DNA from 3 places in the Pseudoalteromonas sp. T1lg65 genome. Region 3 is predicted to be linked to each of the others. Evidence: predicted binding sites of a transcription regulator. Region 3 holds the regulator's gene; each other region holds the start of a gene.
The links. Region 3 encodes LexA, which represses DNA repair genes until DNA is damaged. Its sites were predicted from a motif close to TACTGTATNNNNATACAGTA; they were not measured.
Positions count from the first base shown of each region.

Region 1 (5,272 bases), 1.4 Mb from region 3:
GGCTATTGCAACTCTTACCATCCAGTGGTGAGGGAATATCTGATAGATATACTCTCCTTTTGATAATGATTCTTCTATGTATGACATGGTTCCCTCCTTAGGGTTTGGTTAAAATTCACATAACATTTTAGTATTTATGCGACACGCAGTTTGTGTTGCATAATCACTTTTTGGGCTGAGCCGCTAACCGCTCGGTGTGTCAGATTTGGGGTTATTTATGCTATGGGAATTTGCTTTTTAGAGGCTCTAGCTCTACTAGCTAGTTTAATCAGCTTAGCTATATTACTACTTAAGCTTTCCCTGCATTGCTCAGCGCTTAATATGTCACCATTACACCTAAGTTTGGCTAGATAATCAAATATTTTTTACATGTACTAAGGATGCTAGTCTGAGCAAGTAAGCACGTTAACTGATTGATTTTTATCAAACTTTACTGCCGACTAGTTCGTTCTGCTATCGTTGTTGTTGCATCCAAGCATGTCCGCTTGTCAGGGAGTTTCTTTTCTTGTCAGTTTTAATAATGAAAGCACTAATATAATTATCGATATGGGTCTAGGAAAGACTTATACCGACTTTATTAGACCAGATTTAACAGCTCTAAAGCATCGTGGCTCTAGTATTGATTTGTTAGTGGTGATCCAGTCGATAACGATCATATCGAAACAAAGAATCAATGACACCCATCACTATTTACAATTATGCTGGGGTAATGAGCTTAAAAAAGGTGGTTTCACTACGCCTACACACCAACCCTAAGCTAGTCATTTTCAAAAAACTTCGCTATGATAACTGTATAAATACACAGTTTAAATTGTTATGAGACTTTATATCGCCGAAAAACCCTCCTTGGGTCGCGCCATTGCGGATGCCTTGCCAAAACCTCACAGTAAAACAGAATCTAAGACACCCACCGCTATGTTTATTCATGCTATGGCACTAATTTATGGTGGGTGTCAGCGATTTATGCGTTTCAGCGATTTATGCGTTTAGCAGTCGCAAAGTGATACTTATACGCTGAGGTTGTTTTTAGCAAAAAAAGTACAATGTTAATGACACAAACAGTGGCTTATACTCTTGTTAAAACCAATGGGTGTCAGCTACAGTTGTGCTTGAAAACTACGATGTAGCCACTTCTTCTCGGGTACGTTGGACTAGCGGTACTATGGGATTACTTTTCGAATAGTGCTCAAGTTCGTCAATCATGACATCCCAAATCCGGACAACATCTGGTTGAATAATTTCACTATTGACAGCGTTTAGTGCAGTGTTAAGTAAGTTTTCTCTTACTTTTATCATGTCTTGTTTGCTACCGTTACGTAAGAAGTTGTTCTGTCCATCGTACGCATATACGAAGCCATATGGATGGGTGCTCCCTTTATGCGTAATCTCTCCAAACTTCCCCTTTACTTCGTTATGAATTTTATCAATTCTATCTTTATTGCTAACATATTCTTTTGCTTTCTTTAGGTATGACGCTATGGTCTTCGGGTCAACTATATTCTCAGGCGAGTTTGTGTTGTTATAGTCAGGTTGCTTTTGGAAAACTAATACCTGTGAAGCTAAGAAAGCATATTGGCTGACCGCTGTATAATATCCACCGATCCAAGTCGCATCATCTTTATCATCCAATATATTACAAGCATCTTTGCAGAGGTCTAAAGATTCAAATAAACGCTCCCTCTTTTCCTTAATTCCGATATTACTTCTTCCTTCTTCAAATCTATCAAGGCTTTTTTGAAGCTTATTATAAGCATCTACTAAAGGTTGCTTTGAAACAATTTCTTTAATGCTCAGTAACTGAGTGGTAATGGAAATACGGATAAAATCAGATTTCAAATAATCTTTTGTAGATCCACTTTTACCAAAGATGTAACTCCATGCTTTGCCGGCCAAGGGGGAGGTAATCACATTTAGAGCTTGCGATGCAAAATTCCGTGCCGCGAATTGAGGTGCAGTAGTTCCTAAAGTAGTAGTTTTTAAGGCATCTTTATCAGCTAGGCTTTCAAAATTAAAATCTGTGCTATTCATTTTATTTCCTTAGATATTTACAACATAGAGGCTTCGTTTTTGTCTCATGAGGTATATTGAATAATTGTGCTACATTCAAACTCTCAAAGAGCAAAGTAAAATCTAGCACTGATAAAAATTAATAATAATTACTGCTGATTACACGGGGTTACATCCTGTTTTTGTGACAGTGGTTGGTTACATATTAGCGGCAGGAAAATATTTTGACTCTACACCACTAGGTATAAATGAATTGAAAGTCACGTGCCCTTTAGATTACCAATTGACTTTTGCGCACATGGGTACGGTTGGTCAGAATCAGCGAAGTATGATTTAGCGGTCTAACCGTACATCTGATTAGAACTTTTTTTACCATGCAGTGTGACTTAGCCACTTAACCGACCTACTTCAATGTTCGCGTAGCTTGGATAAGTCGAAGGTGCTATCCAACAATCTGACACGTCATATATTACATTTAATAGATGCCGAATTAACGGCACAATTAACAAACTAAAACTCTCTAAATTAGATATTTTTCGAAGCATTCAAAACTTAATTAAGTGTCTGAATTTATTGAAATAAAAAATACGATGTTTTATTGGCACAAATTTATGGTGGGTGTACAGCGATATACTCAGCCCCCTCAAGGTAAGCGATTTCATTACATTCTTTATGTGTGTCTAAGCCAATGAAAAGTATGCTATGTTTGTTCATACTAGTTTCTGCTGCTTAGTTATTTGACAAACTAATTATGGCTCTGGCTTTTAGCTAACCCACGAAAATGCGGAGGTTGAACCGTGTGGGGAGTCATTATGTCTAGGCCAAGAGTATTTTAGAGTAGAGCATGTCGATAGAAATAATCAGCGAAGCAGCGTGGCCTGAAATACTAAAACTACAATCAGAGGTCTACCTGCTTGTCGAACCAGAAAGTCTTGAGGTGTTAAAGGACAAATGGAATAGAACCCCCAAATGCTGTTTTATCTATCGAGACTGTGAAGAACTAAAGGGTTATTTGTTAGCGCACTCTTGGAATAAAGAGCAGCCTCCGAAGTTGTTTAACGCCTTACCTAAAGAAACTGAAGGGGACATCCTATTTCTTCATGACTTGGCAATTACAAGCTCCTCATTTGGCCAAGGCATTGGTTCAAAACTGATGAAGCATCTGGTTGGGATTGCAACTGGTTTGGGTTTCAAAGAAATTAGGTTGGTTTCAGTCCAGAACTCAGAGTTGTTTTGGCAAAGGCACGGCTTTAAACCGTTGTCGAAAAATGTGTGCAAAAGTTATGGTGCTGATGCGCAATTGATGTGGCGAAAACTCTAGGCCTAAAGTTAAATCCAAGAGAAGAATCAATGACACCCATCACTATTTACAATTATGCTGGGGTAATGAGCTTAAAAAAGTGGTTTCACTACGCCATACACACCAACCCTAAGCTAGTCATTTTCAAAAAACTTCGCTATGATAACTGTATAAATAAACAGTTTGTTGAGTTATGAGACTTTATATCGCCGAAAAGCCCTCCTTGGGTCGCGCCATTGCGGATGCCTTGCCTAAACCTCACAGTAAAAAAGACGGTCATATTCAGGCTGCAAATGGCGATATTGTGACTTGGTGTATCGGTCACCTGCTAGAGCAAGCAGAGCCGGAAGATTACGATGCTAAGTATAAAAAATGGCGGCATGAAGACTTACCTATTATTCCCTCGCAATGGCAATTTAAAGCGAAAAGCAAAACCCGAAAACAACTAACTGTGGTTAAAAAGCTCATTGGTCAGGCGAGCGAAGTGGTGCATGCTGGCGATCCCGACCGAGAAGGTCAATTGCTGGTGGATGAAGTGATTGAATACGCAAAGCTTTCTACCAATAAAAAGTCGCAAGTCAAAAGGCTTTTAATCAGTGATTTAAATTTGTCCGCGGTAAAAAAAGCACTGAACTCGTTGAAGTCTAATCAAGCGTTTGTGCCATTAAGCGTATCTGCGTTGGCTCGCGCCAGAGCCGACTGGTTATTTGGAATGAACCTCACTCGTGCATATACCTTGGCGGGGCAACGTGCAGGCGTACAAGGCGTGTTGTCAGTTGGACGAGTACAAACGCCAGTATTAGGACTGGTGGTTAGGCGCGATTTAGAAATAGCTGAGTTTGTCTCAAAACCATTTTATGAAGTGCTAGCCCAAATTAACAAACCAGAATGGGGGATATTTGCAGCCAAGTGGCTACCCAGTGAAGCGTGTCAGCCTTACATGGATGAAGAAGGGCGCGTCTTGGTTAAGGCCTTAGCTGAAAATGTCGCTGTGCGAGTGACGGGACAAAACGCGGAAGTTGAACGTGTTGAGCGCAAAGAGAAAAAACAAAACGCGCCGCTGCCTTACAACCTCTCGGCATTACAAATCGACGCCAATAAACGTTACGGCATGTCAGCTCAGTTGGTGTTAAATATCTGCCAAAGCTTATATGAAAAACATAAACTCATTACCTATCCGCGTTCAGATAACCGCTATATTCCAAAAGAGCACTGGCAAGAACGCCACGATGTATTAGCGGCAGTTGTAAATAACAATGGGGTAGAGCAGGGCCAATTCGAACAAGCGGATACAGAGCGTAAAAGCAGTTGTTGGAACAGTGCAAAAGTCGACGCGCACCATGCCATTATTCCAACCAGCAAAAAGCTTAAGTCGGCTCAGCTTGGGCAAAAAGAGCTGCAAGTATACCAGCTAATAGCGAGACAATATTTAGCGCAGTTTTACCCGCCATATCGATACAACGAGAGCAAAGCTTGGTTAAGGATCGCCGGTGGTGAATTTTTGGCATCTGCTAATCAAGTATTAGATCTTGGTTTTAAGGTACTGTATCAAAATAAAGATAAGCCAGAGCAAGAAGAGAAGCTGCTACCACCGCTGGAAAAAGGCGAGATACTGCACTGTGAAAATGCAAAAGTGATTGAAAAGCAGACCCAGCCTCCAAAGCATTTTACTGAGGCTACCTTGTTGAGTGCGATGACAGGTATCGCACGTTATGTTGAAGATAAGTCTATTCGTAAAGTACTGAAAGAGACCGACGGGCTAGGTACTGAGGCAACGAGAGCAGGGATCATTGAGTTACTGTTCAAACGGGGGTTTTTACAAAGACAAGGCAAACAGATTTTAGCGACCGATCTTGGTAAGGCGTTTATTTTAAGTTTACCTGCATCGCTTTCAATGCCAGATAGAACTGCGCTTTGGGAATCTCAGCTTGGTCAAATTGCCAGTAAAGAAGCCAGCTATCAACA
Region 1 is NZ_CP196837.1:1,095,104-1,100,375, forward strand. Features, by position in the region: gene ACSLBF_RS04710 (PH domain-containing protein) at 1-87, opposite strand, end outside; partial or broken gene ACSLBF_RS04715 (toprim domain-containing protein) at 817-891, shown strand; gene ACSLBF_RS04720 (hypothetical protein) at 1,117-2,028, opposite strand; gene ACSLBF_RS04725 (GNAT family N-acetyltransferase) at 2,852-3,328, shown strand; gene ACSLBF_RS04730 (DNA topoisomerase III) at 3,501-5,272, shown strand, end outside.
Region 1: ACSLBF_RS04730 (DNA topoisomerase III) is a predicted target of LexA. The motif match lies at 3,472-3,491, and genes of this name have one in related genera.

Region 2 (5,272 bases), 890 kb from region 3:
TAAGATCCCTTGCCGTTTAGCAAACATCACAATGTCGTGAATGGTAATAAAAAAGAATGGGTAATCCAGTTGTTCAATTAAGTCGAGTTCCTTATCGATGATAGCTGCAATATCAGTTGGTACGCCGTCAGGGAATCGACTCTTTTTACCTTGCTCCACCAACTGCCTAAGGTAAGCGATTGGCGTTTTCCCCGTTGGGACTAACTCCTTTGGATATTGATAATTCAGTTCGGATAGTGAAAACTGGCAGGCATTAGCGATTTTCACCGTCTCTACTAGCCATTCACCTTTAAAAAGCTTGCTCAACTTATGTAAAGGTCGTAACGCTTGCTCGGTATTCGTCAGCAGTTTTTCAGGAATGGCATCTATTGTTTTATTCAGACGGATCGCCGTTAGCGTATGCTGTAGTGCCTGACGTGACGTACAATGCATCACCACTCCACCGACGGCACAAATAGGAATGCTATAAGTTGTAGATAAAGATTCCGTATGGCGTAGCTTCACAGCATCTTGCTCAGTAAGTAGCCTTTGGTAAGCTATCCATAATCGTCCTTGGTGATACTTTTTCAGCCACTCAAGGTGAGCGACATCATGCTTATTGCCTGTAGGCAAGAATAGCAATAAGCCATGCTTAATAGACATAAGATCCCAGTCGCTCAGCTGGTATTGGCCTTTTTCACTGCGTTGCCGTGCGTTACTGATAACACGACACAGCTCACTGTAAGCCAGATGAGTGGGACACAAAACAACGACTTCCATGCCTCGATGTTTAAGCAAACTGCCAATAATGAGCTTAAGCTTTAGCTGGTGTGTTTTGTGATAGGCGTAGGCACGTACCACGCCTGCTAATGAACATTCATCCGTAATCGCAAGCGCTTGATACTCCAGAGCATCAGCCTGCCGTACCAATTCTTCCGGTTTTGATGCACCCGTTAAAAACGAAAAGTTACTTTGCGCGCATAGCTCAGCGTATTCCATTAGCAGAATACTCCATGTAAAAACCAGCGTTGTTGGCTATCTCTAAATACCCAAAGTAGCTGCTGTTGCTGATTACGAACAATAAAGTAATCTCGTTGGATTGTGTGGCCATCCCACCATCCTGTTGCAATACGCTCGGGACCAGACACATGCTGGACTTTTTCAGTCAAAGGCTGGGGCTCAGGCAGTAGCATGCTCGGTCTGAATTTAGGGCTTAGTGGTAGTTGTTTGTCACATCGTCTATCATGATAGCGCGTCGCGTATTCAGGCCTTGGATCTCCAGTTAACGATGGAAAACAAACACTGCCATGACCCAGCTTGGCGCGCAGTAAGGATAACAGAGCAAGTTCACTCATCGCCGTTTGTTGGCGAGTAAACAAGTCTGGTGTTGTTACCTCTTGTGTCAGCAGTTTATCCACTTTTAAGCGCACTTCTTGCACTGGCGCTAAAAGTGTTATTGGTGCTAATTTCAAATCTAATAAGCGCTTCCAATACTGCGCCTGATATTGTGGCTCAGCGCTGCTTACCTCTAGTTCGACAGCTTCTGCATCTCTGAGTAAAAAATAAAAATGTAATGTGCTGGCCAGCTTATTACGGCATCGTAAAAAGGCCTCTAGCTTCAGTAACATATTCATTAATAATGCGTCTATCCAAGCCAATAGCTCTGCTTCATAAAGGAGTGGCACAGTAAGCTCAAAAGTTTCAGTAGGTTGGTAGAACTTGGCTGTTTCATGAAATTTACCAAATAAGCAGCCTATATAATGCACTACTTCACTATCAAATCGCTTAGATAATTCTGATATCGATAAATGCTGTAACTGCCCTACAGTTTTGATCCCAGCACGACGTAGCTGCTCAATTGCTTTACTATCTAACTCGGTATTTGCTAAAGCAATACTATATAGCCGTTTGCTAGTCTGAGCTTGACTGATATCGACACGATTAATACCTTGCTGAGCAAGCAACTTGGCCATTTTTATCGAACAGGCATTAGCATATCGATAGCTTAGTGTTAGTGGTTTTAATACGTCGTCAGCTGCCTGCCAAAAAGCAGCCACTGAGGGGTAAATCGCCAGCATAGTATCAACTTTTAGTGCGACACCTTTGCAACTATCAATACAAAGATCTGCACTGACGTTATAAAGCACAGTAGCTATCTGAGTCATGCTCTGTCTTTCTAACTCAGCATCATAAGATAATACTTGTAAGTGCTCACAAAGGGATATTGCCGTACCAAGTCCCATTCCCGCCTTAATTCCTTGAACTTCAGCATGCTGATTTAATTGCACTACTTGGTTCTTTCTGCCATCGATAATAATAATGGCTTTTGTCATTTCCTCTGTCATTGATGTAGTTAGCAAGCTTTCCAATTGTAACTTTGGAAAGTAAATATAGAGCCACTGCATTATTACCTCAGCTGCTCAACCGTTGCTGAGCATGAGTCAGCATGACTATATTGTTTGCTGTACCAAATGGCTGATGGGCTTGCAGCTCAGGCCAATAAAACCGGTTTTCTAGTTTAACTGTTGCATGACTAAAGTTGCCTCTATGCTTTTTTATCTCTATCTGGATACCTGACTCTTGCGCTTTAACAGATAAGGATAAAGCAATCGGCAATGACCCCATAAATGCATTATTATGTAGCGCAAAGAGTCGACAGTCTCCCTGTTCCGCAGCGAGCTGCAAGCGTTTCACCACCGCGACCTCAAACTGTTCATGCCATAGCATTACCGTGCCACAGGCACCACTTTTTAAGCATTGCTCGGCGCTCCATAACGCATCTTTATGGGAATCACACTCTAATAGCATCAACTCATCGGCTCTAACCCCTTGATATGCTAGTGCTTCTGCATAAATACAACTTGGTGGTTGGATCAACACCTTAATACGTTCATCTTGGCCTAAATGCGGTAATAACAAACGTAACTCACCAGAGCCAAAAAGGGATTCAACTAAGATCATTCCATGCCGCGGCCAGCCACCATAAAGTGCCGTATCCAACTCTTTAAATCCTGTTGAAATAGTCTCCATAGCATGTCGATGTCCCCGACCACGCCAGACCAAATGCTTACGCTGTAACAAATTAAGGAAATCAGCCATACGTCACCCAAACACTGTTTATATATACAGTATATTCAAAGTGGGCGAGATCGCAAGATGAACACGGCAAGATCTTATTGCACTAAATGCAACTTATACCAATCCACTTAATGAAGTGATCTATTTTGAGGCAAGGAAAACTTGGCGATAGCACCGCTATCGCGTCCTGCTACGCTTAGGTACCTATATCCGTGTACGCAAGGCAAGAATTTTGCTATTTAGTTGTTCTAAATGAGAAATTTTTAGCGCAGCTATCGTCAGATTTAATCTTTCAAAATGATTAAGTGTTATTGCGAATTGGTATTAAAACCGTAGACAACGGGTTTCTCTCAAATGAAGCATATACTAATGTGAGTTGGTATTAGTGCGTATTGTATCGAAAACATACAATCAGGAACGGAAAAGGTAAAAGTTAAGTAAGGAGATCAGTAAAAATAATTGTATTTCTTTAGATTAAAAGACAGGGAAGAATATAGAAAAATATAGATTTACTAAATGGCGGAGTGGACGGGACTCGAACCCGCGACCCCCGGCGTGACAGGCCGGTATTCTAACCAACTGAACTACCACTCCGCAGCGATAGATTTAGTAAGATATCAATAAATGGCGGAGTGGACGGGACTCGAACCCGCGACCCCCGGCGTGACAGGCCGGTATTCTAACCAACTGAACTACCACTCCGCTGAGATATCTTGATGACTTTAATTGACTCTGATTTGTGTTGGCGGAGTGGACGGGACTCGAACCCGCGACCCCCGGCGTGACAGGCCGGTATTCTAACCAACTGAACTACCACTCCACAGAGTAAATAAGCTGCCATTGAGCTTATAAAAATTTGCATATTAAAACTGGCGGAGTGGACGGGACTCGAACCCGCGACCCCCGGCGTGACAGGCCGGTATTCTAACCAACTGAACTACCACTCCACAGAGTATTAATATGACTGCTTCTAAAGTGTTGGCGGAGTGGACGGGACTCGAACCCGCGACCCCCGGCGTGACAGGCCGGTATTCTAACCAACTGAACTACCACTCCAAAGAAGCATGCACCATTGAAATAAGTAATTGGCGGAGTGGACGGGACTCGAACCCGCGACCCCCGGCGTGACAGGCCGGTATTCTAACCAACTGAACTACCACTCCAGCGTGTACTTATAAATACTGAGGAAAATTGGCGGAGTGGACGGGACTCGAACCCGCGACCCCCGGCGTGACAGGCCGGTATTCTAACCAACTGAACTACCACTCCGCATGCATTTTTGCAGTATTTGCTGTAAGGGGTGCTCCCTGACAGCGGCGTGAATAATACGAATGACCCCTTCTTGAGTCAACCGTTTTTTTAAAAAAAACCGGGTTTTTTAGTTATCTTTCATTGAAAGGTTCAAAATATCACCTGATTTGTTATTTTTTGAACCATTCTCTTGTTGCTCGTCTTCCGAAGCTTCCAATTGGCCCAAATCAAGTACTTCGGCTTTCTTCTTAAAGGGGTTGGTTGGTAAAGATATTTTTGGTAGTAATGGCTTATTTTGGACAAAAACACGCACTAAAGCCCAACCAATTAGTAGTACCAATAAGTTGCCCGCTACAATAATTGTGACCAGTAGTTCAGTACTCATTTTAGGCTCTGGCTTGGGCTTAATTTTTTTGATTAAGTCAGGACGTTCAATAATAGAAAGTTCAGGGACTTTTTCAATCGGTCTTTCTATCTCAAAATTGTAATTAGGCAGTGTTGCCATAAATTCACGACCATTGATATTTTCGCCAAATACAGAAATTTCTACGCTGTATCGACCCCAGTCATAGTTTTTAATTCCTAATTGACGATATAGTCGCTCTTGCGCGTCTAACGTAAATATTTGTTCTTCACCATTGGGATATAGCACCTTCCCCTGAAACAGTATGGTTTCAGCTTTAACAATGGCTGGGTCAATATTAATGGTTAGACCATGCTCTAACTCGCCTTCTCCAGCTAACATTAGGTCGAATGCAAAAGGTGGCTCAGCAACCACGATAGGCTTAGACACGACACGACGTTTTAAAATGGGGGTTTCAATAAAGTATTCAGGTTGCCACTCACCAGCGGGAAAACTCAAGCTAAACTCACCAGTAAAAATACCGTCCATTGGACGCTCATCAAACTCTCGGCCGTCATCTTTAAACTCCGTGACACTATGCGTGCCAGCGCCAAAATTTGC
Region 2 is NZ_CP196837.1:2,734,932-2,740,203, forward strand. Features, by position in the region: gene ACSLBF_RS12020 (error-prone DNA polymerase) at 1-978, opposite strand, end outside; gene ACSLBF_RS12025 (Y-family DNA polymerase) at 978-2,312, opposite strand; gene imuA (translesion DNA synthesis-associated protein ImuA) at 2,392-3,078, opposite strand; tRNA gene ACSLBF_RS12035 (tRNA-Asp) at 3,575-3,651, opposite strand; tRNA gene ACSLBF_RS12040 (tRNA-Asp) at 3,683-3,759, opposite strand; tRNA gene ACSLBF_RS12045 (tRNA-Asp) at 3,801-3,877, opposite strand; tRNA gene ACSLBF_RS12050 (tRNA-Asp) at 3,928-4,004, opposite strand; tRNA gene ACSLBF_RS12055 (tRNA-Asp) at 4,037-4,113, opposite strand; tRNA gene ACSLBF_RS12060 (tRNA-Asp) at 4,144-4,220, opposite strand; tRNA gene ACSLBF_RS12065 (tRNA-Asp) at 4,250-4,326, opposite strand; gene ACSLBF_RS12070 (TIGR03503 family protein) at 4,436-5,272, opposite strand, start outside.
Region 2: imuA (translesion DNA synthesis-associated protein ImuA) is a predicted target of LexA. The motif match lies at 3,091-3,110, and genes of this name have one in related genera.

Region 3 (5,272 bases):
TAGTACCAAAAAACTTATCAGTTAGAACCATCGTAACAGCACCTGCCAGTACAGGCATCACTGCGATAAGTAAAAACGCGGTGATCAACCAAGTCCAAACGAACAAGGGTAACTTCATCCAAGTCATTCCTGGTGCCCTGAGGTTAACGATCGTTACGATTACATTGATCGCTCCCATTATCGAGCTAATACCCATTATATGGACAGCAAACACAAAAAATGCCGTGTTGTCATTACTGTAGGTCGTAGAAAGTGGCGCATAGAATGTCCAACCAAAAGCCGGACCTCCGCCTTCTAGAAACAACGACAGTAACAGAATTGCAAACGCAAATGGTAGTATCCAAAAGCTCCAGTTATTCATTCGAGGCAGAGCCATATCAGGAGCACCGATCATCATAGGGATCATCCAGTTAGCCAAACCTGTAAACGCTGGCATAACAGCCCCAAATACCATGATCAGACCATGTACTGTTGTCATTTGATTAAAAAAATGGGGGTCTACAAGTTGTAAACCAGGCTGGAATAACTCAGCCCTGATAACCATTGCCATTGCTCCACCAATGAGGAACATGGTTAAAGAAAATATGAGATATAACGTGCCTATATCTTTATGGTTTGTAGTATAAAGCCACCGCTTAAGGCCTTTTGGTGCACTGTGATGGGAATGTTCTTCGACTATGGCACTCATTTTCCAGCCTCCTCTAGCGCGTCAATTTCTGCTTGTACTTGACTAGGTTGTATGACTTCTCCCGTATCATTTCCCCAGCTGTTACGTTTATAAGTGATGACACCAGCCAACTGCTTAATCGTTAACTGTTTAGCAAATGCCTGCATTGCGGTACCAGGACGGCCTAAAAGCAATACATCTATGTGTTCTTTCACATCACCCAGTACAACTTTATTGTCTTTAAGCGCTGGAAAAACCCCAGGTAAACCAAGCCCTGTTGGCTGATGACATGCTGCACAGTACGCCATATAGGTTTGTTCACCCACTGTCATCAATTCTTCTTTCGACAGCGTTTGCTGAGCAATTGCCTCTGATTCTGCCTGCGCTTGCAGTTTCTCTGCCTTCGCATTAGCTAGCCAAGAATCAAACTTTTCCGGCGCTACAGCTTCAACTACAACCGGCATGAAACCATGGTCTTTTCCACACAGTTCAGCACATTGACCTCGATAAGTCCCTTCTTCATTTACCTTAGTCCAGGCTTCATTTATAAACCCAGGGTTGGCATCCTTTTTGACAGCAAAGTCAGGTACCCACCAAGAGTGAATAACATCGTCAGATGTCATCAAAAAACGAACCTTTCTATCTGTGGGTATAACCAAAGGTTTATCCACTTCCAATAGGTAATTTTCTGTCTTGTCTTGTTGATCATTTATTTGATCTTTTGGGGTAGAAAGTAAGGAATAAAACTCTACATCGTGGCCCATGTATTCATAGTGCCATTTCCATTGCGAGCCAGTTACCTTAATAGTAAGATCCGCTTTGCTCGTATCTTCCATTGCAATCAAGGTTTTCGTAGCCGGAATAGCCATCGCAATCAAAATGACAAATGGAATTGCAGTCCACAAAATCTCAACTTTTGTACTCTCATGGAACTGAGCTGGCACAACGCCTTTGGATTTTCGATGTTTTAATAGCGCCCAAAACATTACCGCAAATACCACAGCACCGATTGCACAACAGATCAGAAATATCGTCATGTGTAGGTCGTAGACTTGCTGACTAATGTCTGTAACTCCTTGCCGCATATTGTACGCGCTGTTAGCAAGTGCAAACTCAGAAACTAGCGCAATGACAATAACGGTAACTATTCGACAAATTTTCATTTGACGTCTCCTTCAAGGCCAGTCTAGCTGTGCCTCTTGTTATTATTGGATGACTGTCATAATGCCCACGTATACATGGACTTACTGCACGACTATTAACCAATTAGTCGAGGATCTTCAAAATGGCAAGAAATTTGAGAATAGAATGTTAATAAGTTTTTAGTTAAGTGCGCTACGAAAGCAGAAAAGATGGAGAAATAATCTAATAAATTCAGGATAGTGAAAGCAACGATTTGTATTTACAAAGCCTAATTTAAGGCTTCTTCATGATACTAAGCGGCAAAAAGTAAGATATTTGTCTATTTTTTTACAAAAAGATGACGCTACTGCATTTTTATCAGCAACGTCATCCTTAATTACATCCAGTCAGCAGTTCTAATAATCCCGACAGCCAACCCTTCTATTGCGAAATTTTGCGACGTTAGATCGACTTCTATTGGGGAGAACTCTTCATTTTCTGCGTGCAGCAGTACTTTTGCACCTTTCTTCTCAATGCGTTTAACAGTGACATCATCTTCAACTCGAGCTACAACCACCTGACCATTTTCAGCCACTTGAGTTCGATGCACTGCGAGAAGATCACCATCTAAAATACCAATATCCTTCATGCTCATTCCATTAACTCGAAGTAGGTAATCGGCATGTGGCTTAAAAATACTGGCATCAACGTTATAATGGGACTCAACGTGCTGTTCAGCAAGAATAGGCTCACCCGCAGCGACCCGACCAATGACAGGCAATCCTTCTTCACTGTCGTCTTCTGCCAACCGTATACCTCTACTTGCACCTGGCACCATTTCGATAACGCCTTTTTTCGCAAGTGCTTTTAGGTGTTCTTCTGCAGCATTTGCACTTTTAAATCCTAATGCATCAGCGATTTCAGCTCGAGTTGGAGGCATACCCGTGTCTTTAATAAACACTTTGATCAGTTCAAAAACTTGTTCTTGTCGTTTGGTTAATGGTCGCATATAACTGGTTTTCCATACAGTGCATTTACTGTGAGTATATACAGTTAACGAAAAATGGCAACGCCAAATAGAGCAACCTCGTATGGTTTCCGCTAGGAAAGCCAAACTAACGGCGTAGCCTTTTATAACAAATGCAGCTAATTTAACGAACTAATAGCTTTTGGTTGCCAACCAAGCTCCACAATTGCTTTATCACTGGAAAAATACTGTTGCAATGCATACCCTTCAACCCAATTGCCATAAATTGATTTCCATTCACTTATTCTGTCTGTTAAGACATCAACGTCATTCGTTTTTTTTAACCATTGCACTATATTAAATTTTGCTTCACCTACACCAATGTATTCTTCGCCGGGCTCGCCTAGCTCTAACACCAGTCGATATAACTCAGCCAGGTTTTCTCTTTCAACAACAGACCAAGACTGACTAACTCCCCCTGGCAAACAAATGTGTCCACAGCGTTTTAATTCCCAAAGAAATACAGGGGGTACGTTAAGTTCATTTTTATCAACAACATTGGTTGGACTAACGATACGCAGATCAACACATTTTTGAGACCGTAAATAGTCGATACTACTTAACATCCAAGTAAAATCATCTATCGCCAGTTTGGGAAATTGTTCGGTAATTGCTTGCTCACTTTCTCCATAAGTCCAGCAGCCAGAAGTATAAATCATTGTAATACCAAGGTTGCGGCTAGACAGATATCTACAAATTGACTTCATTAACTTGATGTCTATATCGCCCATATTCTGGTTGAAGCCACAAGCTGTATGAATCAATGCAGTAGCCTCATCTAGCCAGCTCAGCCAAGATTCTGGCTGTTCAATATTCCCCGTTATTACCCTTGCACCCAATTGCTTAGCGCTTAGAGCGCTAACTTCAGATCGACAAAGAATATAAACTACATAATCATTCGCGAGTAATTCAGAAACAACCGCGCTACCAATATTTCCAGTCCCACCTGTGACAATAACCTTTTGTGTTTGCATGTTTTCACCTTAATTCATTTAAGCTGCCAACAGCATACTCTCCAAGAAGGATTGCAAAAATAGACGCACTCAATTATTGGATGATTCGTCGATGACTATCCTATAATCGTCGATTTGGCACCACTCCCTCTCTGATGCTGGAGTCGATATCGCTTGGGCGTTGTGTGATAAAACGCTCTAAAGTTACGGATAAACACGTCACCAGACTGAAAGCCTACATTAATCCCTATGTCTTGTACTGAATGCTTATTTAATACCAGCAGTTTTGCAGCCACTAAACACCTCCATTGATTCAGAAAGCTGATCGGTGAATAGCCAGTTTGTGTTTTAAATCGTTTGGAGAAAGCAGACTTAGACAGCGCGCTATGCTCAGCCAATTTTTCTAACGTCCAGTGTCTTGAATAATCTTTTTGTATCATTATGATAGCGGGTGCTAAAAATCGGTCATGGATAGCTGGGATCCAGCCGAAATAATGGGTCTTTGTAGATAAATCTCGAATGACTTCCATCAACAGAAGCTTAAGAAGATGTTCGATATTCAACTGGCTACCGATAGGTTTCACTTCATTTTCTCGATATATCCAATCAAGTACGAGTGCAAGATGGCTCCCTCTGACTGCATCGATAACAATATACTCAGGTAAATCTATCGCTAAACTAGAGACCCCCCAATTATGCAATGGATCAAATACAAAGCTTCCACACATCATGAAGCAATGTTCCCCCTTTCCTCCCAGCGATGTTATGCCTGTTTCTAAAGCCTTATCTATATCTACACAGTCAACCCCTTGCTGACTCATAAGCTTATGCTCAGAACCACTAGGTAGTAACAAAAGCTGCCCTGAGGAAAGGCTTACTCTCTTAGAACTTGAGGATACCTCAACAACGCACTGTCCCTCCTTTACATAACTAAAGAAGCAAGCATTTTGCTCACTTTCAGAAATACCCCATGGCTCTGTCAGTGTTAGGTGAGAAAAAATCTGAACTTCAGGTTCAAAACTAGATACCAGAAGACTTAGTGGATCTGTGTAGTTCATTCATATCCTTATTTACATACTTCATAGGTTGCATTGTAATAAGTTCGGAAGCAAAAGGTACAATAAAGTCTTTCAGTGCCGCAACCTGTACCGGTTGTAGGATGGTGCTGCGCTTATTCCGGCCTACTTGGTGTGGTGTTGACAGTATTTTGGTAGGTTGGAAAAGCGAAGCGCCTTCCAACATCGTCAGGTTTGCAAAAAATAAAAAGCAAAAACCCCGACTCTTTCGAATCGGGGTTTCTCTAATAAGGCCCTGGCGATGTTCCGTTCTTTTAAAAAAGAACACATGGCAGCTGCCACACTATCATCGACGCTGTTTTGTTTCACTTCTGAGTTTGGGTGACGAATGACCGAAGCAACGCTTCGCAGCATGAGGAAGTGAGCGTATGGATGCGCGAAGGAGAGATACTACATGGAAGTACTTTTCCTACAAACTGCTTTACTT
Region 3 is NZ_CP196837.1:3,620,633-3,625,904, forward strand. Features, by position in the region: gene ctaD (cytochrome c oxidase subunit I) at 1-688, opposite strand, end outside; gene coxB (cytochrome c oxidase subunit II) at 685-1,830, opposite strand; gene lexA (transcriptional repressor LexA) at 2,187-2,798, opposite strand; gene ACSLBF_RS16120 (NAD-dependent epimerase/dehydratase family protein) at 2,936-3,790, opposite strand; gene ACSLBF_RS16125 (AraC family transcriptional regulator) at 3,886-4,827, opposite strand.